Regions from separate parts of the Bacillus sp. XF8 genome, predicted to be linked through region 2. Evidence: riboswitches for the same ligand, from Rfam matches in the RefSeq annotation. Region 2 holds a riboswitch; each other region holds the start of a gene.
What was found. Region 2 has a riboswitch for S-adenosylmethionine ahead of mtnW (2,3-diketo-5-methylthiopentyl-1-phosphate enolase). Riboswitches for the same ligand answer to the same signal wherever they lie in the genome.

Region 1 (10,959 bases), on a different contig from region 2:
AGGACCGATGGACTTTCCTAAAATGGATCGACCATCATTCATTTCTTTAATCATTTTAATTAATTCAATAGAAGACATATCATATACAGAAGTCGCTCCTGGGAAATCTCCAACTCGAGCTGGATCACCTGTTAAAGCTAATACTTCTTCCATTCCTAAGGCTGATAAACCAAGTAGATGAGATTGCAAACCAATGACATTATGATCACGGCACGTTAAATGCGTCAGTACTGGAATATCATGCTTCGTTAATAATGCCCCCATTGCCATATTTGAAATACGTGGGGATGCTAACGAGTTATCTGCTAATGTAATAGCATCTGCTCCCGCTCTTTTTAACGCCCTTGCCCCTTCAAAAAAGCGCTGTGTATCCAATGTTTTTGGTGGATCTAGCTCAACAACAACTGTCGTTTGCTTCTTTGCTTTCTCCGCGAGCGTAATATGAGTGCGAGAACGTTTTGTTTGTGTATGAATCACTTGCGGTCTGTGCACGATTTGCTTTTCTGTAACAGGCGTTAGGTTGGCGATTCCACGTTTCATCCCTTCGATATGCGCTGGCGTTGTACCACAACACCCCCCAAGTAGCCGAATCCCCTGTTCAATAAACTTCGGTGTCATTGCTTCAAAATAAGCAGGACTCCCTTCATATACGTAGCGCCCTTCCACATAGTTTGGAAGACCTGCATTAGGATAAGCTGACAAATAACCGTTCTTTGGAATCGATATCATCTTGAAAGCTTCCGTCATATGAAGCGGTCCTAGCTGACAGTTTAAGCCGACTATATTTGCACCGTAATCTAAAAGCCGCGTTAATATTTCATTTACATCATTCCCATTTTGAGTTGTGCCAGCTTCATGAAGCGCTAGCTGCGCAATAATTGGAATATCCGTTTGCTTCCTTAGCACTTTCACTGCATGTAGTAATTCAAATTCATCATAAAAAGTTTCAAGTAATAGCCCATCCACATGTTCTTCTATTAATGCCCCAGCTTGCTCAAGCAACATAAATTCCCGTTCCATGTCAGTCGTTGTGACCGCACCGATATGTTTCATCCCACCAATTGTCCCTAAAATAGCATTCTTATCTGTCACAGCTGCTTTCGCCAATTTTACCGCCGCTCTATTAATTTGAACAACCTGATTTTCTAAGCCATATGTACGCAATTTTGCTTCATTTGCACCATACGTATTTGTTTGAATCACATCTGCACCAGCAGCTATATATTGTTTATGGATAGATATAATTAAATCTGGATCTGATAGATTTAATTCTTCAAAACTACTTTGCAAACCATGAGAATGTAATAACGTACCAACTGCTCCATCACCAATAACAATTCCTTTTGATAATAAATCTAGAATTTTCACTTATCTCCCTCTTTTCTATTAATATAAAAATCCCCTCTTCACCTTGAAGAGGGGGACATCATCAATCCTCCTCTTATCATGCAAAACAAATTGTTTTGCAGGTATTAGCACCGTTTCAAACATTTCGTTTGAAGGTTGCCGGGTTTCACAGGGCCTTTCCCTCCACCGCTCTCAATAAGAGTTTGTCTTTATATTTTTTTATGTAATTAAAAGGAAATACGTTCCCCTTTTATATAAATCCAGTTTGATTCTTCAACATATAAGTCGCTGCCACGAAGAACAAAAGGTGACCTACACTCGTTTTCTCTCTTTGTTTTAACTTCGCATGGAGCAAGAAGAGGATGTGACAGCTTCCATGCATAGACGGATGCTCTTCTCACCTAAAAAGAAAGGTTGTATGCCGTTTTTTTAATTTGTATTTATATAGCAAACTTTGTTAATTTTTTCATAAATTTAGCATGAGATAGACTAAAAGTCAATGGAATTAACAGAAAAATAAAAAATATTTAAAATAAAGTTGCAATTCAATCATTTTTTATTGTAAAGTTAAAAACATAATAAAATTTCATACAAATTATTCTTATCTAGAGAGGTAGAGGGACTGGCCCTATGACACCTCAGCAACCATTAACACGTTCGTTAATAAGGTGCTAATTCCAGCAAATTGTGAAAAGATTTGACAGATAAGGAGAAGACTATATTTACATGAAAGCCTTCTTCTTAGAAGGCTTTTTTTATTTTTATCAAGGAGGAATTTCACATGTCAACAATCGAAACAAAACTAGCTCAAATCGGCAATCGAAGCGAAACTACAACAGGAACGGTTAATCCCCCTGTTTACTTTTCAACGGCTTATCGTCATGAAGGAATTGGAAAATCAACAGGTTTTGATTATTCACGAACTGGAAATCCAACACGTGGTCTTTTAGAACACGCAATTGCCGATTTAGAAGAAGGCGAACAAGGCTACGCCTGTAGTTCTGGAATGGCAGCTGTTCTTCTTGTTCTTTCTTTATTCCGCTCTGGAGATGAACTTATCGTATCAGAAGACTTATACGGAGGAACCTATCGTTTATTTTCGGAACATGAGGAAAAATGGAATATTCGATGTAGATACGTAGATACACAATCTATAAAACAAATAGAAAAAGCTATCTCTTCTCAAACAAAAGCTATTTTTATAGAAACACCAACTAATCCATTAATGCAAGTAACAGATATTACAGCTGTAGCAGCCGTCGCAAAAAGACATGGATTACTTTTAATTGTCGATAACACTTTTTACACCCCATACATCCAACAACCGTTAACTGAAGGCGCAGATATTGTGCTTCACAGTGCGACAAAGTATTTAGGTGGTCATAATGATGTCCTAAGTGGCCTAGTCGTTGCAAAAGGCCAGGCACTTTGCGAAGAACTTGCTCACTATCATAACGCTGCTGGTGCTGTATTAAGTCCATTTGATTCATGGTTATTAATTCGCGGTATGAAAACATTGGCTCTTCGTATGAAACAACATGAAGAAAACGCAAAGAAAATCGTTTCTTATTTAAAGGGGGAGGACGGTGTAACCGATGTTTTTTATCCAGGAAGGGGCGGCATGATTTCGTTTCGCCTTCGCGATGAAAAATGGATAAATCCTTTCTTACAATCTTTATCGCTAATTACCTTTGCAGAAAGCCTTGGCGGAGTTGAAAGTTTAATGACGTATCCAGCAACACAAACACATGCAGATATCCCAGAAGAAGTGCGTACAGCACGCGGTGTATGTAATCGTCTCCTTCGTTTCTCCGTCGGCATTGAAAACGGGGAAGACTTAATTCAAGACTTAAAACAAGCAATTAAACATGTGAAAGAAGGTGTAAAAATATGAGTTATTCCTTAGATACACTCTTACTTCATAACCAATATAAACATGACCCACGAACAGGTGCTGTTAACGTTCCCATCTATAATACATCAACATTTCATCAATTTGATGTAGATACATTTGGAAAATACGACTACAGTCGATCCGGTAATCCAACGCGAGAAGCACTAGAAGATATTATTGCTTTACTAGAAGGGGGAACAAAAGGATTTGCCTTTGCATCTGGAATCGCAGCAATTTCCACTGCCTTTCTTCTTTTATCACAAGGCGATCATGTTCTTATTTCTGAAGATGTATATGGAGGGACTTATCGCATTGTAACAGAAGTTCTATCTCGTTATGGGGTTTCACACACATTTGTTGACATGACCAATTTAGAAGAAGTAAAACAAAATATTAGACCGAACACAAAAGTCTTTTACGTTGAAACACCATCCAATCCATTATTAAAGGTAACCGATATTCGCGCTGTTTGCGAATTAGCAAAATCCACCGGTGCACTTACATTTGTTGATAACACATTTTTAACACCGTTATTCCAAAAACCAATTGAACTCGGAGCGGATGTTGTACTTCATAGCGCGACAAAATTTATTGCGGGGCATAGTGATGTTACAGCTGGATTAGCGGTTGTAAAAGATGAGGAACTCGCTAAAAAACTCGGCTTCTTGCAAAATGCATTTGGCGCTATATTAGGACCACAAGATTGTTCTCTCGTTCTTCGCGGCCTGAAAACATTACACGTGCGTCTCGAACACTCAGCAACAAATGCAAATAAAATTGCACATTACTTACAAAAGCACTCAAAAATTCAGAATGTGTATTACCCTGGATTAGAATCACACCTAGGCTATGACATACAACAATCACAAGCACAATCTGCCGGTGCTGTTCTATCTTTCACGCTGCAATCTGAAGATGCGCTGCGACAGTTTTTATCTCAAGTTAAACTTCCTGTATTTGCAGTAAGTCTAGGAGCTGTGGAATCCATCCTTTCCTACCCTGCAAAAATGTCACATGCAGCATTATCACAAGAAGCACGTGATGAAAGAGATATTTCTAATTCATTGCTCCGTTTATCAGTTGGCCTTGAAAATGTAGATGATTTAATTGCCGATTTTGAAAATGCACTTTCTTATGTCGAAGAACCTGTGAATGCATAATGATAATCTTAAATAAAATATAAAAAGAACCTAATTTTTAGGTTCTTTTTATATTTCCATTTGCATCGTGTCATGCGCAAATATAATATCGAGTCCATTTTTCTGAAGATCCATTGCGATTCCACGTAGTTCGTCATGGCCAAGATTATCAACTTCTTCAATATGCGTAATAATTGTTTTCTTTGCTCTTAGTTTTTTCACAACTTCTAAAGTTTCTTCAAACGTCGCTTCTCGCATTCCCTCAATGTACGCACGTTCAAGTAACCGCTTTTTTGTTTTTCAGCTAAATTCAACCATACCCATTGGTAAGATTGCTAAATCTAAATTTCCTATTAAATGTGTCGGTGGTTCCCATTTATATAGCTCATCAGGTGCAATTAGTATTTTCTTTTCATTTTCTTCTAATAGGAATGCATAGACATATTCTTCATGTAAACGGAATGGAGTAACTTTAATATTGTTCTTAATAAAAGAATGCCCATCTTGTAAAACTTGAAGATCTATCCATCCTTGTTGATGCATAAATTGTAAATGATCCCATGAACCTAAAAATTGTTTCATATCCTTAGCCACTTGTTCCGGTAAATAAACTGTTGTTTCCCAAGCTTTCTTTGTTTCAAAAGCCATTGTTTCCCAAATTCTTCTCCCCATCGTATGATCAGGATGCCAATGTGAATAAATTCCCGCTTCCACTCTTTGAATATGAGCTCGCTCTAATTGCAGACGTATTTCCTCTGGTGTGTCAATCAACAAGCTAAGATCATGAATAAACACACTCGGTCCCATTCGGCTATATGGGACACCTTTTTCACGAGCTTCTTTACACACTTTACTATCGCTCCCCGGTCTTGGGATAGGAATAGCTCCACCTGTTCCTAAAAATTCAATCTTCATGTTATCCCTTCTTTCTATCAAAAATTTCTATTCTATATAAAAGTGCAAAAACCTTTTTCTCATTATTTTAAAAATTTTGTATATTTATTTGAAAGAACAAAAAAATCATGATAAAATCGTGTTATAAATGTATCTGTATCTTTAAACATATTGTAATTTTCATCAAAAAATATCTTGTTACAAAACGTACAAATTTTGCAAAGTTATTTACATCACGTTCTCTTTTCTTACAATTTCTTTACTTTAGAACATTTTTTCTGCAACAACTATTTTCTTTTCTTTAGATTTTTGGTATGTATAGTATGGGTATAACAGCTCGCATGGAGGTGGAAAAAAACATGTTAGAAACCTTTCAAAAGGAATTAGAACTATACGAAAATAATGCAGAATTATTGAAAGTTCTTGCTCACCCTGTTCGTTTATGTATCGTAAAAGGTTTAATCGAACGCGGTCCAAGCAATGTTTCGACAATGTACACAGGCTTAAATATGCCACAATCCACAATTTCACAGCATTTAGCGAAATTAAAAAGCGCTAAAATTGTTTCTAGTGAAAGAAAAGGATTAGAGATTTACTACAAAGTAGAAAATGAAACAATCATTCAACTTGTTCGTGTATTACTAGGTTAGGGGTAACCAAAAAGAAAAGAGCGTATTCTATATTTTTTATCTCATATCTTTAATATAAATATATATCATGAGAGAAAATATACAATACTACATATCCTAAAGTCGTATCAAAAAAACAAGACGCAGAATCATTCTGTGTCTTGTTTTTTCTATATAGGTAAATACTGCTTTACATCAAAATGTAACATTCCTTTTTTTTGCATAACAACATCAAAAGCATCGCTCATCCCTCCATGTAAAATCATAGAAAGAATCGCCCTGTTTTGTTTCTGTTTCTCAGAAAAAGGATCGGAATCTTGATGACTAGCAAGCTGTTCTAATATACCTGCCGCAAGCAAAAATTCCCTTTGTTTTGTATGCCACACTGTATGTAAATTGTTCTCTTCTCCTATTTCCTTCAATTCATCCCAATGAATATGTGTTGTTATATCCATTTCACCTGGATACTTCAGAGGGTTTCGAATGAGCCTATGGTTATAATACCCCCTTAGACTCCCTTCATGGCGCGCAGGATGCATCCACTCTGCCTTTGTATATCCATAATCCACCGTGATGAATAAGCCTTCCTTGAGCCACCTTGCAACTTCTTGCACATAGATTTCCATTGCTATTGGCACTTCAAATCGCTGCCCTTCAGAAAGCTGAATATGACGTCTCCGGAGATAACTACTTATTCTTTCTTCTATCGGTCTTAATACTTCTATAAGCTTTTCTTCATCTGTATACGTAATCCGTACTTCATACAAAATGCCATCTCGCTTCTCAAGCACTTTAACAGGAAATGCATCAAACAATTCATTTGAAAAAACAACTCCTGTAAAAGACTCACCTAACTCCTCATAGGATTTATACTGCGAAACATTTTGAAATGACTCAAGTTGACGTTTTTGTAACTTTCTATGGAAAGGACTCACTTCAATAATAGAATACTGTAAATCTGCAAAAGTCTCCGGAGATAACTGCCTCCATTCTTGTAAAACAGCATAGGCAAATCTCCCTGTTCCTCCACCAATTTCACAGATGTTTGGAGGGATTTCTCCATTTTGGGCAAGACGAATAAAAAAACGTGCGAATGTCTTTGCAAATACAGAAGAAATATTGCTACTCGTAAAAAAGTCACCATTCCTTCCAATCTTCTCACGTTCTTTCATATAGTATCCGCACTCCTCATCATATAGTGCAAGGTTCATGTATGTGCTATATGAAATCGAATAATCCTTTTCTTTCTCCATCCATTTTCTTAAAATGAACTCCATCCCCATATAGCTCCTTATTGTAAAAATGGATTATTTTCTTTTTCAAAACCAATATTTGTTTCTGGTCCATGTCCGCATAATACTGCTGTTTCATCTGGCAGTATAAATAATTTTTCTTCAATGCTTCCAATTAATTCTGCAAAACTTCCGCCTGGTAAATCTGTTCGACCAATACTCATTTGGAATAATACATCACCTGAAAATACAGCATTTGCCTCTTTACAGTAATATGAGATACTGCCTGGAGAATGTCCTGGCGTCTCAAACATTTCAAATGTAAAAGATCCAATTGTTAATGTTCCTTCTCCTTCAATAATTTCATCAGCTGGTTTCGCTGTAATGCTTCGATTCATCATAAAGATTTGTGAGCCATTTACAGTGGCATCTCCTAGCCAATCTGCTTCCACTTTATGCACATATACTGGAATACTGAAAGCATCTCGCACTGCGTCAACTGCACCAATATGATCAAAATGAGCATGCGTTAATAAAACTGCTAATGGCTTCAATTGCTCTTCTTGCAAATACGTTACAAGTTTCTCCCCTTCACTACCTGGATCAAAAATAATACATTCTTTTTGATCATTGCTTAAAATGTATGCATTTGTTTGTAATGGCCCTAATGGCATTTGTATCCATTTCATTTTTAAATCTCCTCCAGTTGTTGAACTTACTTTTATGATACAACATTTCTTTCCCTTAGGAAAAGAAACGATGCTGTCTCGACAATCATTTCTAAAACATGTACAATAAAAAAGAAGAAATATTGCAAAAACTCAAACGAAAGAATGAGAGAGCAGAGGGGGATCATATATGGGTCTTGTTATCATTTTTGCGCTAGTCACTCTGTTAGCTGTATTCGCAACTCTTAGAACGTTACGTGAAAAAAATCTACTTGCGGGCGGCTTTGCCATTGCAACCGTACTTGTTTTCGGATGGTTTACAATTATGACTGTCCTTAATAGCGGGTACCCACCTGCTACTTAATTTACTTACCGTTCTATTCTTCATCAAGATTTTGCATAAAAAGAGGAAGGGGTCTCCCTTCCTCTTCTTATTATCATGCAAGTATCAGTAGTCGCACCTTCATTTCGATTCGTCCTCACTGATTACCTTCTTTTTACTTGATAACCTCATATTTATGCTTCTTCACAAGCCAAGCTCCGCCAATTACACCTGCATCATTACCAAGTGTTGCAATCGCGAGCTTCGTGCTCTTAACAGCACGTGAAAATGCATATTGTTCAAAATAGCGCTGAATTGGTTGTAACAATGCATCACCAGCTTTTGATACACCACCGCCAATTACAATCTTTTCTGGATTTAACGTACTAGAAAGGTTTGCTACAGCTAGTCCTAAATAAGAAGCTACTTTTTCTACAACTTGCCCCGCTAAAACATCGCCTTGTCCAAGTGCTTCAAACACATCTTTAGATGTAATACCTCCCTCTTCTTCTAACATAGAGCGAAGTACACTTGGTTCATCTGAATTTTGTAATTTTTGCATAGCGACACGTACGATACCTGTTGCAGATGCTACTGTTTCCAAACATCCAGATTTCCCGCAATTACAAGGAAAGGCATTTTCTGTTACGACTGTAATATGTCCGATTTCACCAGCAGCACCGCTTACACCGTGCACGATCTCACCATTTGCAATTACACCGCCGCCAACACCAGTTCCAAGTGTCATACAAACTAAATCTTTTGCTCCTTCACCAGCACCTTTCCACATTTCGCCAAGCGCTGCTAAGTTTGCATCATTATCAACTACAACAGGTAATCCTGTTTCTACTTCTAATAAATCTTTTAATGGATAATTTTTCCACCCTAAATTAACTGCTTCATAAATCATACCAGAAGCGACATGCACAGGCCCAGGAGCACCCATACCAATACCAATTAACTTACTCTTTAATTCTCCTAGTTCCTCTAACTTTTTATCAATTGCTTTCGCTACATCTAATGTAATATGTTTACCTTGCTCACTTGTATTCGTTGGGATTTCCCACTTATGTAAAATTTCACCGTACACATTAATAAATGCTAATTTAATCGTTGTCCCGCCAAGGTCAACACCAACTAACCACTTTTCTTCCATTTTTGCTAACCTACCTTTATCTAATTCTTGCTCATCTCTTTTTGAATCTCTTGCTTCAATAAAAATAAAGCTGTTTGATAGTCTTTTGGCTCAATCAGCTGTGATTGATTTAATTCACGCAATTCATCTTGCATTAATTGTAAATCAGCGATTCGATCACCTGTGTAAATGATTGTTCCAAATTTTTTTAGCAATTGCTGAATATCATAAATTGATATCATTTCATCACCCTCTATGTCCACTTATTATGGAAATATAATAAGAAAACGTTCACATATTTTATTATAATAAACAAGAAAAAGTCTCGTCAATTTTTATTTGTCTATACAAGTCCATTTTGAACAATTGTTTCTTTTTCTGTAATAATTTTTTGTACATTTTGATCAAATGACTCTGTTGGGATATAACTCACAATTTGAAAACCAAAAGCTAATGATAGCGTTTTCCCTTCATACTGCACAAGATAACGATCATAATAACCACCACCGTATCCAATGCGTTCCCCTCGTCTTGTATATGCAACTCCAGGTACAAAAAGAAGATCAATTTCATTTGCCTCTGCTTCTACTGTTAGCGCAGGAATGGGTTCACGCAAGCTCATATATACTGTTTCTAATTGATCAAAATTTGTAATTTGACGAAAGGTCATCGTTCTTGTCTCTCTATTACACTTTGGCACAACAACTTTTTTACCTTCTCGCCATGCTTGTTCGATAATTACATATGTATTGACTTCATGTTCCATCGAAAGAGTAATCCCAATTGTTTCCGATTCTCTCCACTCTTTTTGTTCATATAAAGAAAACACGATTTGTTCTGATAAAGTTTTGTGCTGTTCTTTCGATAAAGAATTCATTTGTTCTACTATTTTCTTACGTAAACGTACCTTCTCCTCTTTCACACGCTTTTCCCCCTATAAAGTGATCTTTACTTAGTTTAAAATTATAATCGCAAAAATGAATTACGTTCTTGTGAACAGTTTATCATTTTTTTCATGTATCATCACTTTTCAATCAGGGTTATAACCATAGTAAAAAAAGAAACAGTAGGAAATATTCCTACTGCTTACTTTGTTTCACGGTGTAACGTAGACTTCTTGTCACGCTTGCAATACTTTTTAAGCTCAAGGCGCTCCGTGTTGTTACGTTTATTTTTCTTTGAGATATAGTTACGATCTCCGCATTCTGTACATGCTAGAGTAATATTCACACGCATTCTTATTTCCCTCCAGTCACTAATAACTTAAATCAGACTATACTATAATACCACTTTTAAAATAAAAATTCTACACCTTTTGATATTGTCTAATTTTTTCTATAAGAGTTTTCATATTTTCCTTTGCTATTACTGGGTTTCTCGCATGTGAATATACAAGAAATTTTGGATGTTTTGCATCAGAAACAATATAAGACCACTCTTTTTCTGTATATTTAAACTGGATTCCCTCTAATACTTCGACCTCCCTTTTTTCCATATCTTGCAATAACATTCCCATTACTTTTCCTTTCTCTTTCCACGAACAAACAACTTCATCACATAATAAGTAAAGGGGCAGCGATTGCTCTAACATCATCGACAAAGTGTTTCCTTGCCTAGCAATTAGTTCGAATAATTTCCCAATTCGATATAAAATATCTCGCTGCCACCTCATCTGAAACTTACTTTGTTCACCGTACAT
Region 2 (10,959 bases):
GCTTCCATATGAATTCAATGAAAATCCCTCTCTTGTTATCTATTTGTTACTATTGTATCATAATTGTAACAAAAAAACACCCCTATATTTCAAATTAGAAACATAATTCGACACGATACGTCATTTTTAAGCGTATATCAGGGGAGAATGAAGTTGAATTTATAGAGTTATGTCGATTTTTATATAGAGTTATTACAGAGAGATGACATTAAAGTAAAAACGAAGGACACTAGCCTTCGTTCTTAACTCATTATTCATAGTTAGTAACTTTCTACCCTGAAATTTCAAGATAGTATAGATTTAATTTATTTTATTTTACCCATTCTGTTACTTGTTCAACATTCATACGTGGTGCTGGATGTCCTTTTAATGTAGATTCACCAATTGTAATTAGCATGATTGGTACATAGCGAGAAGAAACATTAAATTCATCCATTAGTGCTTGCGGATTAAAACCACCGATTGCACAAGTGTCCCAGCCAGTTGCCTTAGCTGCAAGCATAAGTTGCATTGCGGCTAAGGATGCATTAGAGAAGGCTGCATCGCGTGGATATTGTTCACGCTTATATGCAGATTCGATATTTTGTGCTAAACGTTCTTTTGCTTCTTCTTTCATAAATCCTTGCTCTACGATTGGTCCATATACAGAATCAATGTTTTTATTTGCTTCTAGATCACCTAAAATAGCGACTACTGCAGAGGCATCGAGAATTTGTTGTTGGTTATAAGCGATTGGATGTAAACGGTTTTGTACATCTTTGCCTTGGAAAACAAGGAATTTCCAATGTTGTAAGTTCCAAGCTGACGGTGCTTGACCAGCTGCTTTCAAAATTTCTTGTAATTCCTCTTTTGAAATCTCTTTTTCAGGATTGAATGCACGATTAGATGTTCGTTCATATAAAACAGTAAAGAAATCTTGCTGTGTCATAATATACCTCCTAAGTTTTATGCGGATTTATAAAAAATACCATATGTAAAAAAATCAACTTACATTTTGTAAGTTATTACTGTAAAAGAATATAATATCTTTATTTTAATTGTCAAGTTGTTGAGAATAGAATAAAAAGGGACATTCGTACAATCGCTGTCATTCATATAGTCATACAATAAAAGGATGATTCACAGATCAAGAAGAAATATGTAAAGTGAAGCTTCTGTCAGTGGGAGAGTTCCTCATTCCTGTTGATGATCAGCCCTCACCAATCGGGTTCTTTTGATAACGGTCCCTTATAGAAAAGGATAGTGAAGAATTCAGTAGAACAGGATATATGAAGTGAGTGAAGACCAGTGGTGAACATATTACATTTTTTATTAGAGAATACGGTTTTTCAAAATGTATTACAGGATCTCCATGTAAATGTACTTTATATAGAAGAAGGGCGTAATCACCAGTATACGATAGACAATATACATCCGAAATGTATGTTTATAGCAAGTAGTTTTGAAGAAGGAGAAATGTTATTTGAAAAAGTGCGACCACAAATTGTGATCATTTATGTGTCGAATGGTACGCAAGTAGAGTATATAAAACAAATATATAATTCAATGAGTTCTTTTATTGTTATCTGGGATCAGCCGGTGACTTCAAAATTTGTAGATTTGCTTACAATAGGGGTACGAAATATTGTGATAGCTCCTGTTACACCACAGGCTGTGTTAGAAGAGGTAAACAAAAGCCTCTATCAATTAACACTATTGCAACAAGTGACTATTCAACAAGAGCTTCTTCAAATGATGTTTGATTTTCAAAATGATTTATTATTCATTTTAGAAGATGATGAGATCGTCGACTGTAATACGAACTTTTTGAGTTTTTTTGGATATGAAAATTTAGTTTCATATCATGAGAATCATATGATATTTGCGGAACATTTTATTCAAGAGCATGGATATTACGCAACAGATCACGATATAACTTGGCTCGATGATTCTTTAGCGCAAGCCAGAAAAATAAAAATGTATAATCATGAAGGCGAAGAGTTTGTTTTTTTATTACGTGCTGCATCTGTACCAGAAGATTTCTCTAGGTTTATTGTTAAGTGTACAGATATTACGGAATTAGATGAACTATATCAAGAACAAGAACAGCTTGCTGCAATTGATTCTTTAACAGAAATATATAATCGTTTGAAGTTTCAACAACTATTAGAAGAAAAATGGAAAAAAGAGAAACGAATGAATCAAACAATGGCAATTATTCTTTTTGATATAGACGATTTTAAAAAAGTGAATGACACATATGGTCATGATTTTGGTGATTTAGCATTAATTCAGTTAGCCGAACTTATGAAATCTAAAATAGCATCCCAGCATATTTTCGCACGGTGGAGCGGAGAAAAATTTATTATATTAGTAATCAATACGACGGAAAAAGAGGCCTTCCAAGTTGCTGAATCACTACGTTTTTTTATTGAAACGAAACAATTCTCGAGCATTTCGAAGTTAACCGCAAGTTTTGGAGTTGCTTTATATGAGCAAGGGATTACAAAAGAAGAATTGATGCAGCGAGCGGATATTGCTTTATATGAAGCGAAAAAAAATGGGAAAAACCAAGTGCGTTTATATAGAAAAGAAAAAATGTGAATTTTTCGCAACAAAGTGTTGCGATTTTTTTCTGTTGTCTGATAATAGAAAGAGGGGACCATTTATAACGAAGTAACTGCGGAGGTTTTTGAATGATAAAAAGATTTATTATGATGGTCTTCGGCTGCTTTATAGTATGCGGAATTGTGTACTACTTTTTTTATACGTCGGAGAAGCAAGAAGTGTCAACATCAAAGGTAACGCCTTCTGTTAAATCTGAATTACAGGATAATTTGGAAGAAAAAAAGGAACCGTCAATTGATTATGCTAGTGTGGCACAAAAGTTAGATCAATATTTAAAAAATAAAGATTTTAATGGAACGGTTCTTGTAACAGATAAAGATCATGTTGTGCTGAACAAAGGATATGGATATGCGGATGTTCAAAGTAAAATTGAAAATACGCCACAAACCAAATATCGAATTGGTTCAATTACTAAGACTGTTGTGGCAACATCAATTTTACAGTTGCAAGAGCAAGGAAAGTTAAATATTCAGGACAATGTAAATAAATATATTCCTGTATTTCCGGCAAATAAAAATATCACATTATATCACTTATTAACACATACTTCGGGTTTACCAGGGGAGGGAAAGGGAAAAGTAAATGCCGCGTCACGTTTAAATTTAGTTACGTGGATTGGAAAACAAAATGTAGAATTTCCACCGGGAACTGGCTGGAGGTATACGGATTATAATTATATGGTGTTGGCTTATATTATAGAAAATATAACTAAAAAGCCTTTAGGTGAATATATAAAGGAAAACATTTTTGAGCGAGCGAAAATGTATGAATCGGGCATGGGGAATATGGTGCCAGGAGATCAACATTTTACTAAAGGATATACAAAGAAAGATAATGTACTTGTACCTGCACCAAAATTGGCAATGGATTGGTTATATGGCTGTGGTGAGATGTATACTACAGTTGGAGATATGAAAAAGTTAGATGAAGCGATTATAAACGGAAAACTTCTTTCAGAGAAAAGTATACAAGCGATGTTTACACCTTCATCCGAAAAACAATATGCATTTAGTTTATATATTTACCATGATTATTTTCATAATCATGGTGTACTTGCTGGTTGGAATACATTTAATAATTTTAATAAAGATAAGGGAACATTTGTTGTTTTATTCTCAAATGTACAAAATAGCATAAATGATGATTTCAATAAGGAATTTCGAAAGATGGTAAGCGACTTATTAGAACAAAGGGGATGAGTGGATGAAACAAGTAATTTCATCAATTGGTTTTATAGGTACAGGTGTTATGGGGAAAAGTATGGTACAGCATTTATTACAAGGTGGCTATATAGTATATGTGTATAACCGTACGAAAGAAAAAGCAACTTCTTTATTAAAAGAAGGAGCGCATTGGTGTGATTCACCAAAAGAATTGGTGAAAAATGTAGATGTTGTTATGACGATGGTAGGGTATCCGCATGATGTAGAAGAAATCTATTTTGGAACAGAGGGAATTCTCGAACATGCAAATGAAGGTACAATTGCAATTGATTTTACAACATCTACACCAACACTAGCAAAGCGTATATATGAAGCTGGAAAAACAAAGAATGTACATACTCTAGATGCACCGGTATCGGGAGGAGATATTGGAGCGAAAGAAGGAAGACTTGCCATTATGATTGGTGGAGATCCAGAAGTATATGAAGTTTGTTTACCTTTATTTGAGAAACTCGGGGAAAACATTCAGCTACAAGGACCAGCAGGAAGTGGACAACATACAAAAATGTGTAATCAAATTGCGATCGCTTCTAATATGATAGGAGTTTGTGAAGCGGTAGCGTATGCAAAGAAAGCAGGTTTAGATCCAGATAAAGTACTAAAAAGTATTTCAACTGGAGCAGCTGGTAGTTGGTCATTAAGTAATTTAGCTCCGCGTATGCTAAAGGAAGACTTTGCGCCAGGGTTTTATGTAAAACATTTCATGAAGGACATGAAGATTGCATTAGATGAAGCTGAAAAGTTAGAATTACCTGTACCTGGATTAGCTCTAGCAAAAGAGCTATATAATGAATTAATAGAAGCGGGAGAAGAGGATAGTGGGACACAGGTTTTGTATAAGAAATATATGGGGGTAATATAATGGATTTAGAAAAATTTGATGGAATGATTGATGCTGTGCAGCGTGCAACCTGTATGCCAATTAATGATAAACAACAAGCAGCATTTAAACAAAAGTATGATTTTGAGCCAACATTTGAGTATGGACGTGATGAGAACGGTCATTATGTTATTCGAGCATCAAAGGAAATGCTAGAAGAAATGGAATTTTATTTAGCTTTAAAGTACGATCGTGAAGGAATCGATCTTTATATGCATGCTGAAATTGATGGAGTACGCTATGTATCTGTTAGTTATGGAGAAGATGCTCTTCATTTACAAGAACTATTTCAGTTTTTGGAAGATAATAAATAAAAAAGTCCTCATTTGAGGACTTTTTTATTATGTTTAAAATATTTTTTCGGAAAAGCTGGAAGTTAATTTTGAAAAGGCAGGCTATATTGAAGTAGATGTATGGTGAGGATATAGTAATGGATTATAAGCTAGAAGCACGACGAGAGCGTTCAATTGGAAATGGGATGATTTTAGCCATATGATTGTGACGGAATTGTTTTGTACGAGCGTGACGTAATATATATAATGCAAAGAGAATAGCAACAGGAATAGCGCCGAATAAACCAAAGAGTAAAGCGCTTACAGAAGATGCGACAAAACCTAGCATACCGATTTCTAATTCCTCCATAATTGCTCCAAGAATAGCAGGAATAGCTCCACAAGTAACCCCAAGTATAAGTGCTATAATTAAATTCATGTTCTTCCCCCTCTTTTTGCAGTTTTCTTTTCACTTCATTTTCTATTATTTGTATTATAACACAATTTAAACAGAATTTTCAGAAAAAGTTCAAAAAATGTTCAAATTTTATTGATAAATACACTTGATAAATTCTTAAATAAGGAGAAGGTTTGTGTAGTGTCGAAAAAAACAAAAAATCAGGCTTATTTCATATTTTTGAAATAAGCCTGTTCCATAGGAGGATGTATATATGTAGAGTGAATAAAAGGAAGGAAAAGGGGGTCCAATTCCTTTTATTCAACTAACTACCTTAATAAATAGGAACCCAGCCTTCCGTTGTAACAAAAATACGAATGGCTACAACTTGGCGATCATCTTGTAATGTGAAATAATGTCTTGCATTTTCAGGTACTGAGATAAGATCACCAGGTTTAAGTTCAACATCAAAGAAGTGCCCATCTTTACCTTCAATGGCAAAAATACCATGTCCGCTGACAATAAAACGAACTTCATCGTCAGTATGATGGTGCTCTCGTTTAAAGTTAATTAATAACTCATCAAGGTTAGGAGTTGCATTTGAAAGGGAAATAACATCATGTGCTTTATAACCTCGACGTTCTGAAACATCAGCAATTTCCTTAGAGAATACTGTTAAAATTTCTTTTTTGTTTTCATCAGTTAAGGAGTAGTTTTCTTTTAAATGAGCAGGAAGTTTTGAAATATCCCATTTCTCATATAAAACGCCTTCTCCTTGTAAAAATTGCTCTACTTCCACTTCATTTTCAATGCGAGTATTTATTTCATGAATATAAATTTGCGCCATGTGAAACGCCTCCTTGAATTGATAATAGTTTTATATGAAATTGGAATAAAAACTCATATGCTTCTAATCTTTTCTTTGCATCAAAGCTATCTTTTCCCCAAACGGTAATCCCATGGTTTCGGATTAATACAGCGCCTGAATCTTCACGGATATGCTTCTTGAATTTTTCCCCAAGTGAAGGAATGTGGGCATCATTTTCAATAATTGGGATGCGAATTGTTGCACCTTCTTCCCAAATATCAAGGGCTTTAATAATTTCTTGATTACGAAGAATAACTTCTTCGTTATATAAATTTGTGATGACGTTATTATCGGTTGTATGAACATGCAGGACACAACCAGCATTTGTATGGTTATAAATATGCGTATGCAATATGGTTTCGGCAGAAGGGCGTAAATCGGTCTCTAAGACTGGTTCTCCTTGATAATCTACCAATAGAAAATCATCAGGTGTTGTTTTTGTTTTATCCTTACCGCTTGCTGAAATAAGAAAGGTAAGTGGTTCGTGATTTACTTTTATAGAAATATTTCCACTTGTTGCTGGAAACCAGTTGCGACTCGTTAATTCCTTTTTTATTTCACTTAGGTTATGCCACTGACGAAAAAGTTGTTTCATAACTTTACCTCCAACAAGTGCCGTAATTCAGTTTGAATATCATAAAATGTTTCAAATGGTGTGTAAGGAATATGGTATTCTTCACATTTTGTAATAAGAAAATCTCGAGCAAATACCTTATCAGCTTGTTTGGCTGCTTGTAAATCTGTAATTGAGTCGCCTACTACAATATGAAAATCATTTTTAGAACTAAGGTTTCGAATTAATGTTGATTTACAAAGGCCACAATTATAATTACAATGTTCATCGCAAGGGTGTGGCCATTTTACTTCGATATATTTTTCGGAAAAATCAGTCGCGTTACAATAAATTCGGTTTTCTGGAACGAGTCCTTCCAAGAGGGGATGAACGAAGAAATCCATCCCTCCAGAAATAACATAAAAAGAAATGTTATTTTCATTTATAAACTGTAAAAATTCCTCAAAACCAGTGCGTATATTAGCTGTTTCTTTGAGGAATCTGATGATATTATCACGCAAAGTTGTTGGTAATAATTTAAAAAGTTGTGATACACCTTCTTGAATAGAAATGTCTTGTGATAAAATCTTTTGTTTTATTTCCTCAGCTTTTGGTGGTGCGAATTTTTCCATAATGGAAACGATATTATCGTTATTTGTAATGGTTCCATCAAAGTCACAGAAGATTTGAATACTCATATTTTCACCTCGCGAGATGGATTTCCCCATAATTGCAGTGCAGCATGTAAATCAGTGTTATCTACTTCATGCAATGGTGTTCGATGCAAAGCGGCATCAATTGCTGCTCGAAATGCTTTTCCGCCGCCTTGTGCACCGCTTGGATGACCGTGAATACCACCACCTGCGTTAATGACAACATCCTTGCCAAAATCGCGAAGGATAAATGGAACAAAACCAGGATGAATGCCAGCTGATGGAACAGGGAAGCTTCTTTTTAAAGCAGGGTCTTCTTTTGTTAGTGCCTCTGTAATAAGAAGCGCTTCCTCTTTTTCTAATGCAACACTGCCGTATGGTGATGGAAATAAAGAGAAATCTGCACCAGCATAACGAAGCAATTTTCCAAGTAACAATGGTGAAGAAAATCCGTATAATTTTGATGATGCATAAGCACCGCTAACAGCAGGATGCGCCATAATAGGAATTGAAATATTTTCATCTTCTGCAAGTGACTGGAGTACATCTAATCCGTACGCAAATACATTGAAGAGTAGGATATCTGCACCGTATTCGATTGCTCGTTTTGCATTTTCTTTTAAATCATACGTACGTCCTGTTAAATTTACTGCATATAAAGTTTTATGACCATATGTTTCGTATACAGACTGTAATACTTCTTTTCCTGCATGAATTCGTTTTGTGAGCGGTGTTAATGAATTTTCAAATAAGATTTCATCATCTTTTACAATATCTACACCGCCAATTGCTTGATCACGTAGTTGAGTTTTTAAATATCCGATATTGCGTCCGATCATTCCTTTGAAAATGCTCATTAGAAGTGGACGGTCGTGAATATGTAAGAGATTTCGAATTCCCTCAATGCCAAATTTAGAGCCAGGGAAATGTTCTTTTAAGTCATCTGAAAATGTTAAATCAATCAGTTTAACTTCGCCATCTAATGATAATTTTCCAAAAGTTGTTGTTAAAATAGCTGGTAAATCAGGGCTGAAATTTAGTGATGGATAATGAATTTTAATGAGTCCACGTGTTATTTTTTTTCCAAGATACGTATTTACATGTTCTTGTTCTTCCAACTCTTCGACATGAATGACGCTACCTTTATGTTGTTTTAATTGTTCTTGTAATAAGTGTGGTAAATGAGTCCATGAACCAATTGTCAAACCGAGAGCAATTTGCTCAGCCTTTTTCGCTAAATTATGGGAATCATCATGGATTAAATATGTTGCTGTTATTCCGCTCATTTTCATAACCTCCTAGTTAAATAAAAAAACCTCTCAGCTAAGGAGAGGTTTTTTTACAACCAGCTCCTTATCTGTCAGCGTAATGCTGCGAGAATTAGCACCGTGCCTACAATTGTAGATCGGTTGCCGGGTTTCGTCGGGCTCGTCCCTCCACCTGCTCTTGATAAGAAGTATTTAGAAATGTTAAAATTTTTTTGATATCTGAATTTTGACAGAGTTTTTTTAGGATGTCAATGGCTTTTTGAAAATTTTTAATTTCTGGATTCGTTGAATAGCTTCCTGTAATCGTTCTTCTGTATGTAATAACCCGATGCGAACGTAGCCTTCACCATGTTTGCCGAATCCGACTCCAGGTGCAACTGCTACATGTGCTTGTTCTAACAATAAGTCAGTAAATTGCTCCGATGTATAACCATCAGGAACGGGAAGCCATGCAAAAAATGATCCATTTGGTGCGACAACATCCCAGCCGATCGAACGGCAAGCTGTAATGAGTACATTTCTCCGTGCTTCATAGCGTTCAACCAATTCATTTACACAAGATTGTGAACTTAATAGTGCCTCGCGAGCCGCCTCTTGCACAGCACCAAAAATGCTTACATACATATGATCTTGTAGTAAATTGATCGTTTCAATTACACTTTCGTTACCGACAGCAAAGGCGATGCGCCAACCAGCCATATTAAATGTTTTTGATAGTGTATAAATTTCAATACCAACATCTTTGGCACCGTTTGCTTGTAAGAAGCTAGTTGGTTTGTTACCATCAAAGCCAATTGCTCCATAGGCAAAGTCGTGAACCACTAAAATATCGTTTTCATTTGCAAATGTAATTGTTTCTTCAAAGAACTCTTTTGATGCGACAGCACCAGTTGGATTGTTAGGATAATTTAAAAACATCAATTTTGCTTGTTTGGCAATAGAATCATTGATTTTATTGTAATCTGGTAAAAAATTATTTTCTGCTAACAATGGCATCGTCTCAAATTGTGCTTTTGCTAAAGCGACACCTGATAAATAGTCAGGATATCCTGGGTCAGGTACAAGAATTGTATCACCAGGGTTTGTAAAACAAAGCGGTAATTCAACCAGCCCTGCTTTACCACCAAATAAAATAGCAACTTCTGTTTTAGGGTTTACGTTGACTCCGTATTCACGTTCATAGAACGTCGCAACGGCTTTTTTTAAGCTTTCATGTCCGCGAAATGGCGGATATTTATGGTGAACTGCTTTTTCTGCTGCACGTTGTAAAGCTGTTACGATATGCGGCGGTGTTGGTTGATCTGGGTTGCCTTGTCCTAGATTGATAACATCGTGACCTGCTTCAACTACTTTGTTAACTTTTGCAACAAGTGAAGCGAAAAACTGTGTTGGTAATGATGTTACAATCTCGGAAGGTTGAAAATGTTTCATACTTTCCACCTCTTTTGAAAGTTGTTACAATTCTAGTGACAAATAATATAACCTTTCCAAGTTTTTGTAAAGAAAAAAATAATTGAAAATGGGGCGGATAAAATGAGAGTCGCATGTATTCAAATGGATATTGCTTTTGGTGATGTGAACACAAATATTGAAAATGCAAAGAAAAAAATAGGAGAAGCGATGCAAGGAAAGCCGGACGTTATCGTATTACCAGAACTTTGGACGACTGGTTATGACCTAGAAAGACTGCCGGAAATTGCAGACGGGGAGGGGATTCAAACAAAGCAGCTTCTTTCAGAATGGGCACAGCAATATGGTGTGAATATTGTTGGTGGTTCTATTGCGAAGCAAACAAAGCATGGTGTTACGAATACGATGTATACAGTGAATCGTGAGGGGAAACTGCAAAATGAGTATAGTAAAGTTCATTTATTCCAGTTGATGAATGAACATAACTATTTAATAGCAGGTGATGAAACAGGAGAATTTACATTGGATGGTGTGCAGTGCGGTGGTGTGATTTGTTACGATATTCGTTTTCCAGAATGGATGCGTGTTCATACTGTAAGAGGGGTAAATGTATTATTCGTTGTAGCAGAGTGGCCGCTTGTTCGCTTAGCTCATTGGCGTTTACTTCTTCAAGCGAGAGCGGTTGAAAATCAATGTTATGTGGTTGCATGTAATAGAGCAGGAGAGGATCCAAATAATGTGTTTGCTGGACACTCTCTTATTGTTGATCCATGGGGAGAAATTGTAGCAGAAGCAGGAGAAGAAGAATCGATTTTACATGGGAAGCTA
Region 3 (10,959 bases), on a different contig from region 2:
CCATCAAATATACATCCGCTACGAATGCTTCCTTACTCATTTCTATTTCACCTATTTTTACAACGATGTTTGCGGTTTTTTTGAAACAAGAGAAGTTTTCCCAGAGAAAGTTAGTCGGTTCTATTATAGCCTGCACTGGTGCAGCGCTTGTGTTATTAGCTGGACATTCACTTGCTGGTTCTTTTTATGGAAATGGAATTGGGCTCATTACATCGATATGCTGGGGGCTATATCCAGTTTTAGCAGGACCACTTATCAAAAAATATTCAGCACTCCGCGTGACGGCATGGTCAGCAGTTGTTGGAGCGATTCCGCTCGTTATACTGAGCGGATGGCATACTTTTTCGTTGCCATTTCAAATTGAACAAGGGATGTCATGGTTTGCGCTATTATATTCTATTTTCTTTGTAACGGTATTCGGTTTAGTTATGTGGTATATTGGAGTTCAAAAAATTGGGGCTTCTCATACGATGGTGTATATGTATATTACGCCATTTGTTGCAGTTGTATTTGCGGCGGTATGGGCGAAGGAACATATTTCGCTGCAACAAATGATTGGCGGATGTATTATTTTTCTCGGTTTATGGTTTGTGAAATCTGAAAAACTTGAGACGCAGTCTGCCATATCAGAACATATATCAAAATAGGAAAACAGATCAGTTATGGTCTGCTTTCCTATTTTTTTATTTTTGGTAAAAATATAAGGAACAAAATAGCAGTAATAAGTGGAATTAAGTTGAGACATGGTATGCGAAACAGTGCAATGAGAATAATACCCGGGAGAAGGACACCGAGGACGGCATAGAAAATACTATGTTTTTTTGTGTACCAATATAACGAGAGTCCTATAAGTGCAGGGATAATAAGGTGAATGAGAGCCATTAAAAAATAAATCATTAGAAGCCCCCTTTTTTGTGTACTTACTACATGCATGTAAATTGAAAAACTGACGTAAAACTTTTCTTTTTAGGCGGGGGAGAGGAGCCGCTTATGCATAGAAGCGGTCAGATCCTTTTTTCGCTCCATGCCGAGTGAAAACAAAAGGAGAAAACGCGTGGAGGTCTCTTTTTGTTTCCAAGAACATGGTTTATATATTGGAAAATTAAAGTGGATATATATACATCATATCCATATTTTTGTAGATTGATATCATTTTTTTGTAAATCTATGAAAAAATGTTTGCAAAAACGTCACAAATTGCTCCTGCTTCCAAACTAGAAATCTTGTATAATATTATTTCTGAAAAATATTTTAACAACGTAAACATAGTGGTTATGTTGTTTTTTCTTTGAATGTAACAGATAAAGTCTGATGATATGTAAATAAGATGATAGTGATAAAGGAGAACTGCATGATTAGTATGTCACTAAGGTCATTTAAAATCCAAATGTATTATTTGCTAGGCGCGATGCTATTAGGATGGGCGATGACACCTTTTTCTGCTCACTTTTTAGGCGTTGGGATTGGTTTACTCGTTAGTATGTATTGTGTTTGGATTTTAGGAAGACGTATTGAAAAGCTTGGAGATAGTATTGTAAAAAAGAGTAAAGCACCAACACTTGGTATGATTAATCGGTTCGCAGCAGCGATACTAGGCGCGATTATTATGTATGAGATTGAACACCATATGGTCATGTGGGCATTTGCTGTGGGGATTATGGGTGGTTATTTCTTAATCGTTATTAATTTAGGATACTATAGCATGAAAGATGCGAAGAAATAAATACAAGAACCTTTTCTTTTAGGTGGGAGAGAGCGTCCGACCATGGGTAGAAGCGGACAGTGCCTTTTTTCGCCCCATGCCATGTGAAAACAAAAGAAGAAAGTGAGTGGGGAATCTGCTTTTGTTTTCAAAGCCGCGATTTATATGAGGAAAAATCAAAGTGAATATATAGAAAGAAGCTTACGTTTTTAGCGTAAGCTTCTTTTTTATGTAAGTATGTGTAACCTGTAAAGCCGCATGGGTTTTGTCGGTGAGTACGCGAAACTTTCAGGTTACAATATACTTATTCATATGAGTAAAGGTCATTCAGACAGTAAAGGTTCAATTAAGCGATTGGGCCACCTAATTTGATAATGTTTTCAGAAACGTTCTCGAACTTCTTGAAGTTTTCTTTGAATTTACCTGCAAGTTCGATTGCTGTTGCTTTGTAAGCAGCTTTATCAGCCCATGTTTGTTCAGGCATTAATACTTCATCAGGTACGCCTGGTACATGAAGTGGTACTTCAAGACCGAAGACGTCATGCTTCGCTGTTTCAGCGTTATCAAGCTCGCCGTTTAATGCAGCTTGCACCATTGCACGAGTGTAACCTAAGTTCATACGTTTTCCAACGCCGTATTCGCCGCCAGTCCAGCCAGTGTTCACTAAGAATACTTTTGCATCATGTTTCTCGATCTTTTCACCAAGCATTTCAGCATAGCGAGATGCATCGAGTGGTAAGAATGGAGAACCGAAGCAAGTTGAGAATGTCGCTTGCGGAGACGTTACGCCGCGCTCTGTTCCAGCTAGTTTACTAGTGTAACCGCTTAAGAAATGGTACATAGCTTGCTCTTTATTTAATTTACTGATTGGAGGTAATACTCCAGATGCATCAGCAGTTAAGAAAATAATTGTATTTGGATGTCCTGCAACACTTGGTACTACGATATTATCAATCGCATGAATTGGGTATGCAGCACGCGTATTTTCTGTTAATGCAGTATCATTATAATCTGCAATACGTGTTTGATTATCAATTACAACGTTCTCAAGCACTGATCCAAATGTAATTGCATCAAAAATTTGTGGCTCTTTTTCATGAGAAAGGTTAATACATTTCGCGTAGCAACCGCCTTCAATATTGAACACACCGTTATCAGACCAACCGTGCTCATCATCACCAATTAATTTACGGTGTGGGTCAGCAGATAATGTTGTTTTACCTGTTCCAGATAAACCGAAGAATAGAGCAACATCGCCTTCTTCACCTACGTTTGAAGAGCAGTGCATAGATAAAATATCTTGTTCTGGAAGTAAGAAGTTCATAATAGAGAAGATAGATTTTTTCATTTCTCCAGCGTATTCAGTACCACCGATTAATACGATGCGTTTTTCAAATGAAACCATAATAAATGCTTCAGAGTTTGTGCCGTCAATCGCTGGATCTGCTTTAAAGCTTGGTGCAGAGACAATTGTAAACTCAGCTTCATGATTCGTTAATTCTTCTTCAGTTGGACGAATAAATAATTGATGTACAAATAAATTGTGCCATGCATATTCGTTAACAACTTGCAATGGAAGACGATAGTTACGATCAGCACCAGCGAACCCTTTAAATACGAATAATTCTTCTTTTTCTTTTAAGTATTCCAATACTTTTGTGTATAATTTATTAAAATGTTCTTCAGAAATCGGTTGATTTACAGGTCCCCAAGCAATTTTGTCTGCAACCGATGCTTCTTTCACAATGAATTTATCTTTAGGAGAACGTCCTGTATATTTTCCTGTAGAAGCAGAGACGGCACCAGTAGAAGTTAATTTTCCTTCGTTTCTCATTAGTACTTTTTCCACTAATTGTGGAACGCTTAGTTGAATCTGTGCGTTGCTTCCGTTCAGTAATTCATGTAATCCAATTTGGACATTCACAGTACCCATATTTATATACCATCCTTTTCATTTTAATGAAATTTTTCTCGTAATCCCCATCAAGAGTATAACACAATTATATAAATAATGTATACTATTTATTTATTTTTGTTTGTGTGAATGTATTATTTTCCTATTAATATTTTGTTCGACACGAAATGCGAAAAACTTGTAGGAATATGTGAATATTAATTGACAAATGAATATCATTTCTTTAGTATAGGTTGGGACGGATACTCTCTTATCCCGAGCTGGCGGAGGGACAGGCCCGATGAAGCCCAGCAACCTCACTTGTAACGGTAATAAGCAAGTGAATAGGTGCTAAAACCTGTGCGAGGCGAACGGTCTCGAACGATAAGAGCGAAGGGCAAAAAGCAGTATGCAAGTAGCAAATTAAACCTTTCCTCTATAATTAGGAAAGGTTTTTCTTTATACTTGTGTGGGAGAATAAATGAATGTCGCAGTTTGTGGCAAATTAAGGATGAGTTCCGTACAATATATACAATTACTGTAGGGAGGTTTACCACATGACAAAACAACGTCATCTGTTCACATCTGAGTCTGTAACTGAAGGACATCCAGATAAAATTTGTGACCAAATTTCTGATTCAATTTTAGATGCGATCTTAGCAAAAGACGCAAATGCACGTGTAGCTTGTGAAACAACAGTAACAACTGGTTTAGTATTGGTAGCGGGGGAAATTACGACTTCTACTTATGTAGATATTCCAAAAATCGTCCGTGAAACAATCCAAGGTATCGGTTATACTCGTGCAAAATACGGATTCGATGCAGAAACTTGTGCAGTTTTAACATCTATCGATGAGCAATCTGCTGACATCGCTATGGGTGTTGACCAAGCGTTAGAAGCACGTGAAGGTCAAATGACTGACGCTGAGATTGAGGCAATTGGTGCAGGAGACCAAGGTTTAATGTTTGGTTTCGCATGTAATGAAACAAAAGAATTAATGCCACTTCCAATCTCACTTGCTCACAAATTAGCTCGTCGTTTAACGGAAGTTCGTAAAGATGAAACATTAGAATATTTACGTCCAGACGGTAAAACGCAAGTTACAGTTGAGTATGATGAAAATGGTAAACCAGTACGTATCGATACAATTGTAATTTCAACGCAGCACCATCCAGAAGTTACATGGGAAGAAATCGATCGTGATTTAAAAGAACAAGTAATTAAAGCTGTCGTACCAGCAGAATTAATGGATGAAGAAACAAAATTCTTCATTAACCCAACTGGACGCTTCGTAATCGGTGGACCACAAGGTGATGCTGGTTTAACAGGACGTAAAATTATCGTTGATACTTACGGTGGATATGCTCGTCACGGCGGCGGTGCATTCTCTGGTAAGGATGCAACAAAAGTTGACCGTTCTGCAGCATACGCAGCTCGTTATGTTGCGAAAAACATCGTAGCAGCTGGCCTTGCTGAAAAAGCAGAAGTACAACTTGCATACGCAATCGGCGTAGCACAACCGGTATCAATTTCAGTTGATACATTCGGCACTGGTAAAGTATCTGAAGAAGTACTAGTAGAGCTAGTTCGTAGTAACTTCGATCTTCGCCCAGCTGGTATCATCAAAATGTTAGACTTACGTCGCCCAATTTACAAACAAACAGCAGCTTACGGACACTTCGGACGTACTGATGTAGATCTTTCATGGGAACGTACAGACAAAGCAGCAGCTTTAAAAGAGCAAGCTGGTCTATAATATAAAAAGGAAAAAGCTTTGCGTTTTTACGCAAAGCTTTTTTATTTGTAATTTGTCTGCAGTAAGGCGAAAAGCTCAATATCATGCCATTTTCCATTTCGAAATACAGCTTCTTTACACGTACCTTCATGTTGAAATCCAAGTTTTTTATAAAGGTGTATCGCTTTATCATTAAATGAAAATACACGTAAGGATATACGGTGTAAGTTTAATTCTAAAAAGGCATAGTCTAATAATAAAGTTAATGCTTCTTTTCCGTACCCTTGCCCCCAGTAATCTTTCTTTCCGATATCGATGATACATTCTGCATTTCGATTATGTGGGTCAATATTAATTAAAGATGTGATTCCGATTGGAAGGCTACCCTTTTTCTGTTCAATAATATAACTTTTTGAGGTGGAAGAGTGAATGATTTGTTTGCAAAACTGTTCTGTTTCCGAGAAAGAATATGTATCGAGATTGAGACTGGTAGTGCTCATCACTACTATATCATTTCGCCAATGGTAATAGGTTGGAATATCACCTTCTGAAAATTTTCGTAAACGAATCCGATTTGTTTCGAACAAGTGAAAAACCTCCTTTATTTCACTTCATTACTGTGGGTTTTACGTACTCCAGCACAAGAACTGCAATACACTTCTAGCTCAAGTTCAATATACTTTTTTATATTTGCCATTCCACTCGCTGGAAAAGGCATATGAATCTAAGCTTTTTTATACGTTTTTATTTCTTTCCCGCATGACTTACAAAGTGTCGTTTTTTTACGGAACATGGGATATCATCCTTTCTTCTGACGCGCTTTTCCAGCACAAAATGCACTGCATAGTAAAAAGAGTGTTGCAAATCCGATTCCACCCATCGTTGCATTTGGTACAGCATCTTTTAACGCCATCCCAGCACTGATGGAAGCGACAAATAGAAGGATAAATACGGTTGTGAGTTTTTGATAAAGTTCCATGAATGAACCTCCTAAGTATGAAAGTTTATTTAGTATGTATCTGGTTATTTCGTACGATTTCTAATCCATTGAAATAAAAATGCTAAAACAAGAGGAAGCACGGTACTTGATAATAGCGACTAGAGCCGTTTAGCATGAATACGTATAATTTTAGAAAATTGATATCTAATCTATGGGTAATGAGTTGAAAGGGAATTAGAATTATAAGAAAAGGAATCCATGGGACATGTTGTTTAAGATTATAAAATAGAGGTATAGAAAAAATCCCTTTTTATGGTTATATATACTTATATTGTATCATAATGTTTCGGTCATTCACTAGATAATTGTAGATATGTGATGTATCTCATATTTGATAAAGTATTTATACGATATGATAAAATTATGAGTAGTTATAAGAAGGAGAGGATAAATATGAGCGTAACAGAACATAAAAAACAAGCGCCGAAAGAGGTGCGCTGTAAAATTATTACGGTCTCTGATACACGTACAGAAGAGACGGATAAGAGTGGTAAGTTACTACAAGAATTATTACTAGAAGCAGGACATACGGTAACTGCTTATGAAATTGTAAAAGATGATAAAGAAAGTATTAGGCAAGCTGTATTAAGTGGATATCACCAAGAGGATGTTGATGTTGTATTAACAAATGGAGGAACAGGCATTACAAAGCGTGATGTGACGATTGAAGCCATTTCAGCATTGTTAGATAAAGAAATCGTTGGCTTTGGTGAATTGTTTCGGATGATTAGTTATTTAGAAGATATCGGAAGCGCGGCGATGTTAAGTAGAGCAATTGGCGGAACAATTGGAAGAAAAGTTATCTTTTCAATGCCAGGTTCTAGCGGGGCAGTTCGCCTTGCGATGAACAAATTAATTTTACCAGAGCTAGGTCATATTACATTTGAGCTGCATCGTCAATGAAAAGGCTTGCTGGAATTGTATTAGCGGGTGGTATGTCGAGACGCTTTGGTGAGCCAAAAGCATTGGCAAGCTGGCAAGGACATACTTTTATCGAGCATATCGTTCAAGTGATGCAGACTACCGTGCAAGATGTAGTTGTGATTAGTCATCCTGATATAAAAGAAAGGATCGTTACTTTAGTAGACGTTCCTGTTATAGAAGATATTCCTTCCTATAAAGGAGAGGGACCGCTTGCTGGGATTGTATCGGGGATGGCGCATATAGAGGCGGAGTGGTATATCATTTCGCCTTGTGATACGCCGAATCTTTCAAATGAGTGGATTACAGCATTAGTAGGACAAATAAGTGGTGAATATGAGGCAATTGTTCCGGTTATTGATGGAGGAAAGCAGCCACTATTAGCGGCGTATCATTATAGTATAAAAGAAAAAATATACACATTGTTAAACGAAGAAAAACGAAGTATGGGACAACTTTTATCACAGTGTAACGTAAAGTATGTGATGGAAGAAGAATGGAATGTAGCGAAAGAATTGTTTATGAATGTAAATACACAAGAGGAATATTTGCGGTTACTTAAAGAGAAAAAGACCAAAAAGGTATGACGTTATAGAGTCATACCTTTTTCTTTTATGAGTATTACGGATGAGTTGAACTTTCCTATTACGCAAGTAGTTCAGCATTGTTTTGCTGAAGCACTTCTTCATATTGCATGTATAAACCGTGAAAAATCTCATCCCAGCTTTGTGTAGCAGCATAGGCACAAGCAGCTATGCTCATTTGTTTACGCATTTCATCGTTATTTAGTAACTGATAAATAGATGATAAAAATGATTCCGTTTTTTTAGGTCCACAAAGAAAACCTGTTTTTCCATCTGTAATAATATTTTTTACTCCGCCAGAATTTGCACCAATTACTGGTGTACCACATCCGAGCGATTCGAGTACGACATTGCCAAACGTTTCTGTGGCCGATGGAAATACCATAAGGTCAGAGCATGCATAAGCTTCTGCTAAGTTTTCCCCTTTTAAATATCCTGTAAAGGTCACGTTAGTTGTTGGTGTAGCTTCACGTAGTTCTTCGGCAAGGGGACCGTCTCCAGCAATAAGCCAATGAATATCACCTTTTCGTTCTTTTAGTGTTGTGTGAATGAGTGTACGAAGTGTTTCAATATCTTTTTCAGGGGCAATGCGTCCGACATAGGAAAGAATGTATGGAGCAGTAATATTATATTTTTTTCGGAATACGTCTTTATTGTAAGCCGGATGGAAGAGTGAACAATCTACTCCGCGTCCCCAAATATATAAATTTTGAAATCCTTTTTTTGCTAATTGCTGTAATGTTTCGGGAGAAGGGACAAAGTTTTTTTGCATGTGGCTATGAAACCACTTTAAATAATTCCATAGCATATTGGAGAAAAATTCAATTTTATAATATTGCAAGTAGGCGTCAAAGTCTGTGTGATAGGAACCGACAAGAGGAATGTTTAATTTTTTCGCGTAATACATGCCACATAGCCCCATATTAAAGGGAGTAGCAATATGAATGATGTCAGGTCTAAAGCTAAGAAGTTCCCGCTTAATGCGCGGGGTAGGAAAAGCAATTCGACATTCTGGATATAATATTTTCAGCGGGATACTTCTCATCTTATTCACATTGGCTACGAAGTCATCTTCTGCTGTATGCTGCGGTGCAAATACGGAATAGGAAATATTTTGTTTTTGAAAATAACGGATCAAACGATCTAATGTTTTTGCTACACCGTTTACTTGCGGTGTAAATGTATCAGTAAATATGGCGACTCTCATCCAATCTCTCCTTTACATGAAAAGTGGAATGAATTGATAAAAAGAGATGATGCCAGAACATGTGCCAAGGCACATACCTACAAATACATCTGATGGATAATGAAGCCCGAGATAGATGCGGGAAATTCCTACAATCATTGCTAATGGAAGTAAAAAGACTGCTAAGTTTGGATCATAACAAATAAATGGAACGGCAACTGAAAAAACAGCTGTTGTATGACCGGACGGAAATGAATGATCTTGTAATGGATGTAATGGGTATTTTGCATCTTGAATTGTTAAATAAGGCCGTTTACGTGGGTACCATCTTTTTAATATTTGCACAGGGATATGACTAATTGCTAATGAAAGAGCTGCTGCAATTGCGGCAGTGTGCAGAAGTCCTTTTGAAAAGATAAGAAAGCATAACGTGAGTGAGATAGAAAAGATTGCACCACCGATATGTGTAATCGTGCGGAAAAAGATATTTAATGTTTTTTGATCAAAGTAACGGTTAATTCCTTTGAAAATGTAACATTCTATTTTATATAAGGAGCTGACCTTCATGAAAACTCTCCCCTTCATTTACATATATATTCAGATGATATCTTTTATTTTAATAAGATTTTATTGAGGGAATAATAAGATTTTGTAAAGAAAACGTTAGAGTTTTAATGAAAAAAGCTGCCATTATAGTGGCAGCAAGTAACGGCTATTTTTGCAGTGACTTATAGTATTGTCCTTTTTCAACATACTGTTTGCGAATGCGCTCCATATCTTTTCGATCTTCATCTGTTAATTCACGAATGACTTTTGCCGGACGACCGAAAGCGAGTGTGTTAGGTGGAATTTTCTTTCCTTGTGAAACTAAGCTACCAGCACCAATGAATGCACCTTCGCCAATTTCAGCGCCGTCTAAAATAATGGATCCCATCCCGATTAAAGCATCTTTTTTTAAAGTACAGCTATGTAAAATAACTTGATGTCCAACGGTAACATCGTCTTCTAAAATAAGGGGATACTGTGGACTTTGGTGAAGCGTACATTGATCTTGTACATTTACTCTGTTTCCAATGATTGTTGGAGACACATCACCGCGAATAACCGTATTAAACCAAATGCTTGATTCTTCGCCAATTGTAACATCACCTGTAATCGTAACGTAGTCAGCGATAAAAGCACTACTCGCAATTTTCGGATTTTTATCTTTATAAGGATATATCATGTAAAGCCTTCCTTTCCTAGAAACTAGTTTTAGTGTATCAAATTACGGAAAAGAGTGAAATGGAGGAGTTTCGTATGTGGAATTATGAAGCGGAAGCAGCCAAAGCCGTAATCGTGATTGTGCACGGTGCGATGGAATATCACGGACGTTATGAGGCGCTAGCAGAAATGTGGACTCATTTCGGGTATCATGTTGTTATGGGGGATCTTCCAGCTCATGGAACAACTTCAAGAAATAGAGGACATATTGACTCATTTGATGAATACATAGAAGAAATAAAATTATGGGTGAAAGAAGCAAGAAAATATCGGCTCCCTATTTTTTTATTTGGACATAGTATGGGTGGTCTTATTGTCATTCGAATGATGGAAGAAACGAAGAGAGAAGATATAGATGGAATTATATTGAGCTCACCATGCTTAGGTGTTTTAGCGGTACCTGCTGCTCCGCTTCGAGCTGCTTCAAAGTTGTTAAATATTTTCACGCCAAAACTCCAATTTCCCACAAATCTTACAGTCGAAATGTCAACGCGAAATAAAGAAGTTCGTGATGCAATGGAAAATGATTCGTTGTTCTTGCGCAAGGTGTCAGTTCGTTGGTATAGTGAATTGATAAAATCTATTGAGATTGCTCATGAAAAAATAGATGAGTTTCCAGACGTTCCGCTCTTGCTAATGCAGGCGTGTGAGGATAAACTTGTAGATAAAACAC

Region 1: another riboswitch for S-adenosylmethionine. It lies ahead of J4P91_RS05580 (bifunctional homocysteine S-methyltransferase/methylenetetrahydrofolate reductase); the one in region 2 lies ahead of mtnW (2,3-diketo-5-methylthiopentyl-1-phosphate enolase).
Region 3: another riboswitch for S-adenosylmethionine. It lies ahead of metK (methionine adenosyltransferase); the one in region 2 lies ahead of mtnW (2,3-diketo-5-methylthiopentyl-1-phosphate enolase).

What each region holds. Positions count from the first base shown of each region.
Region 1 is NZ_JAGDQK010000005.1:49,294-60,252, forward strand. Features, by position in the region: gene J4P91_RS05580 (bifunctional homocysteine S-methyltransferase/methylenetetrahydrofolate reductase) at 1-1,368, opposite strand, end outside; SAM riboswitch class I at 1,439-1,549, opposite strand; SAM riboswitch class I at 1,946-2,058, shown strand; gene J4P91_RS05585 (methionine biosynthesis PLP-dependent protein) at 2,129-3,241, shown strand; gene metC (cystathionine beta-lyase) at 3,238-4,401, shown strand; gene J4P91_RS28765 (hypothetical protein) at 4,450-4,638, opposite strand; gene J4P91_RS05595 (MBL fold metallo-hydrolase) at 4,681-5,295, opposite strand; gene J4P91_RS05600 (ArsR/SmtB family transcription factor) at 5,634-5,924, shown strand; gene J4P91_RS05605 (class I SAM-dependent methyltransferase) at 6,074-7,186, opposite strand; gene J4P91_RS05610 (MBL fold metallo-hydrolase) at 7,195-7,824, opposite strand; gene J4P91_RS05615 (DUF2759 domain-containing protein) at 7,994-8,167, shown strand; gene glcK (glucokinase) at 8,301-9,281, opposite strand; gene J4P91_RS05625 (YqgQ family protein) at 9,302-9,502, opposite strand; gene J4P91_RS05630 (5-formyltetrahydrofolate cyclo-ligase) at 9,604-10,182, opposite strand; gene rpmG (50S ribosomal protein L33) at 10,347-10,496, opposite strand; gene J4P91_RS05640 (sugar phosphate nucleotidyltransferase) at 10,567-10,959, opposite strand, start outside.
Region 2 is NZ_JAGDQK010000004.1:71,036-81,994, reverse strand. Features, by position in the region: gene J4P91_RS04620 (hypothetical protein) at 1-18, opposite strand, end outside; gene J4P91_RS04615 (nitroreductase family protein) at 311-928, opposite strand; gene J4P91_RS04610 (sensor domain-containing diguanylate cyclase) at 1,291-2,583, shown strand; gene J4P91_RS04605 (serine hydrolase domain-containing protein) at 2,676-3,806, shown strand; gene J4P91_RS04600 (NAD(P)-dependent oxidoreductase) at 3,811-4,692, shown strand; gene J4P91_RS04595 (DUF3909 family protein) at 4,692-5,024, shown strand; gene J4P91_RS04590 (hypothetical protein) at 5,146-5,421, opposite strand; gene J4P91_RS04585 (cupin domain-containing protein) at 5,714-6,226, opposite strand; gene J4P91_RS04580 (methylthioribulose 1-phosphate dehydratase) at 6,204-6,842, opposite strand; gene J4P91_RS04575 (2-hydroxy-3-keto-5-methylthiopentenyl-1-phosphate phosphatase) at 6,839-7,498, opposite strand; gene mtnW (2,3-diketo-5-methylthiopentyl-1-phosphate enolase) at 7,495-8,739, opposite strand; SAM riboswitch class I at 8,804-8,909, opposite strand; gene J4P91_RS04565 (pyridoxal phosphate-dependent aminotransferase) at 8,962-10,152, opposite strand; partial or broken gene J4P91_RS04560 (carbon-nitrogen family hydrolase) at 10,167-10,959, shown strand, end outside.
Region 3 is NZ_JAGDQK010000027.1:72,679-83,637, reverse strand. Features, by position in the region: gene J4P91_RS17225 (DMT family transporter) at 1-647, shown strand, start outside; gene J4P91_RS17220 (hypothetical protein) at 676-897, opposite strand; gene J4P91_RS17215 (ATP synthase subunit I) at 1,352-1,723, shown strand; gene pckA (phosphoenolpyruvate carboxykinase (ATP)) at 2,049-3,635, opposite strand; SAM riboswitch class I at 3,865-3,987, shown strand; gene metK (methionine adenosyltransferase) at 4,154-5,353, shown strand; gene J4P91_RS17200 (GNAT family N-acetyltransferase) at 5,395-5,919, opposite strand; partial or broken gene J4P91_RS17195 (hypothetical protein) at 5,934-6,125, opposite strand; gene J4P91_RS17190 (hypothetical protein) at 6,132-6,311, opposite strand; gene J4P91_RS17185 (MogA/MoaB family molybdenum cofactor biosynthesis protein) at 6,726-7,235, shown strand; gene J4P91_RS17180 (molybdenum cofactor guanylyltransferase) at 7,232-7,840, shown strand; gene J4P91_RS17175 (glycosyltransferase family 4 protein) at 7,899-9,044, opposite strand; gene J4P91_RS17170 (phosphatase PAP2 family protein) at 9,057-9,590, opposite strand; gene J4P91_RS17165 (gamma carbonic anhydrase) at 9,736-10,248, opposite strand; gene J4P91_RS17160 (alpha/beta hydrolase) at 10,323-10,959, shown strand, end outside.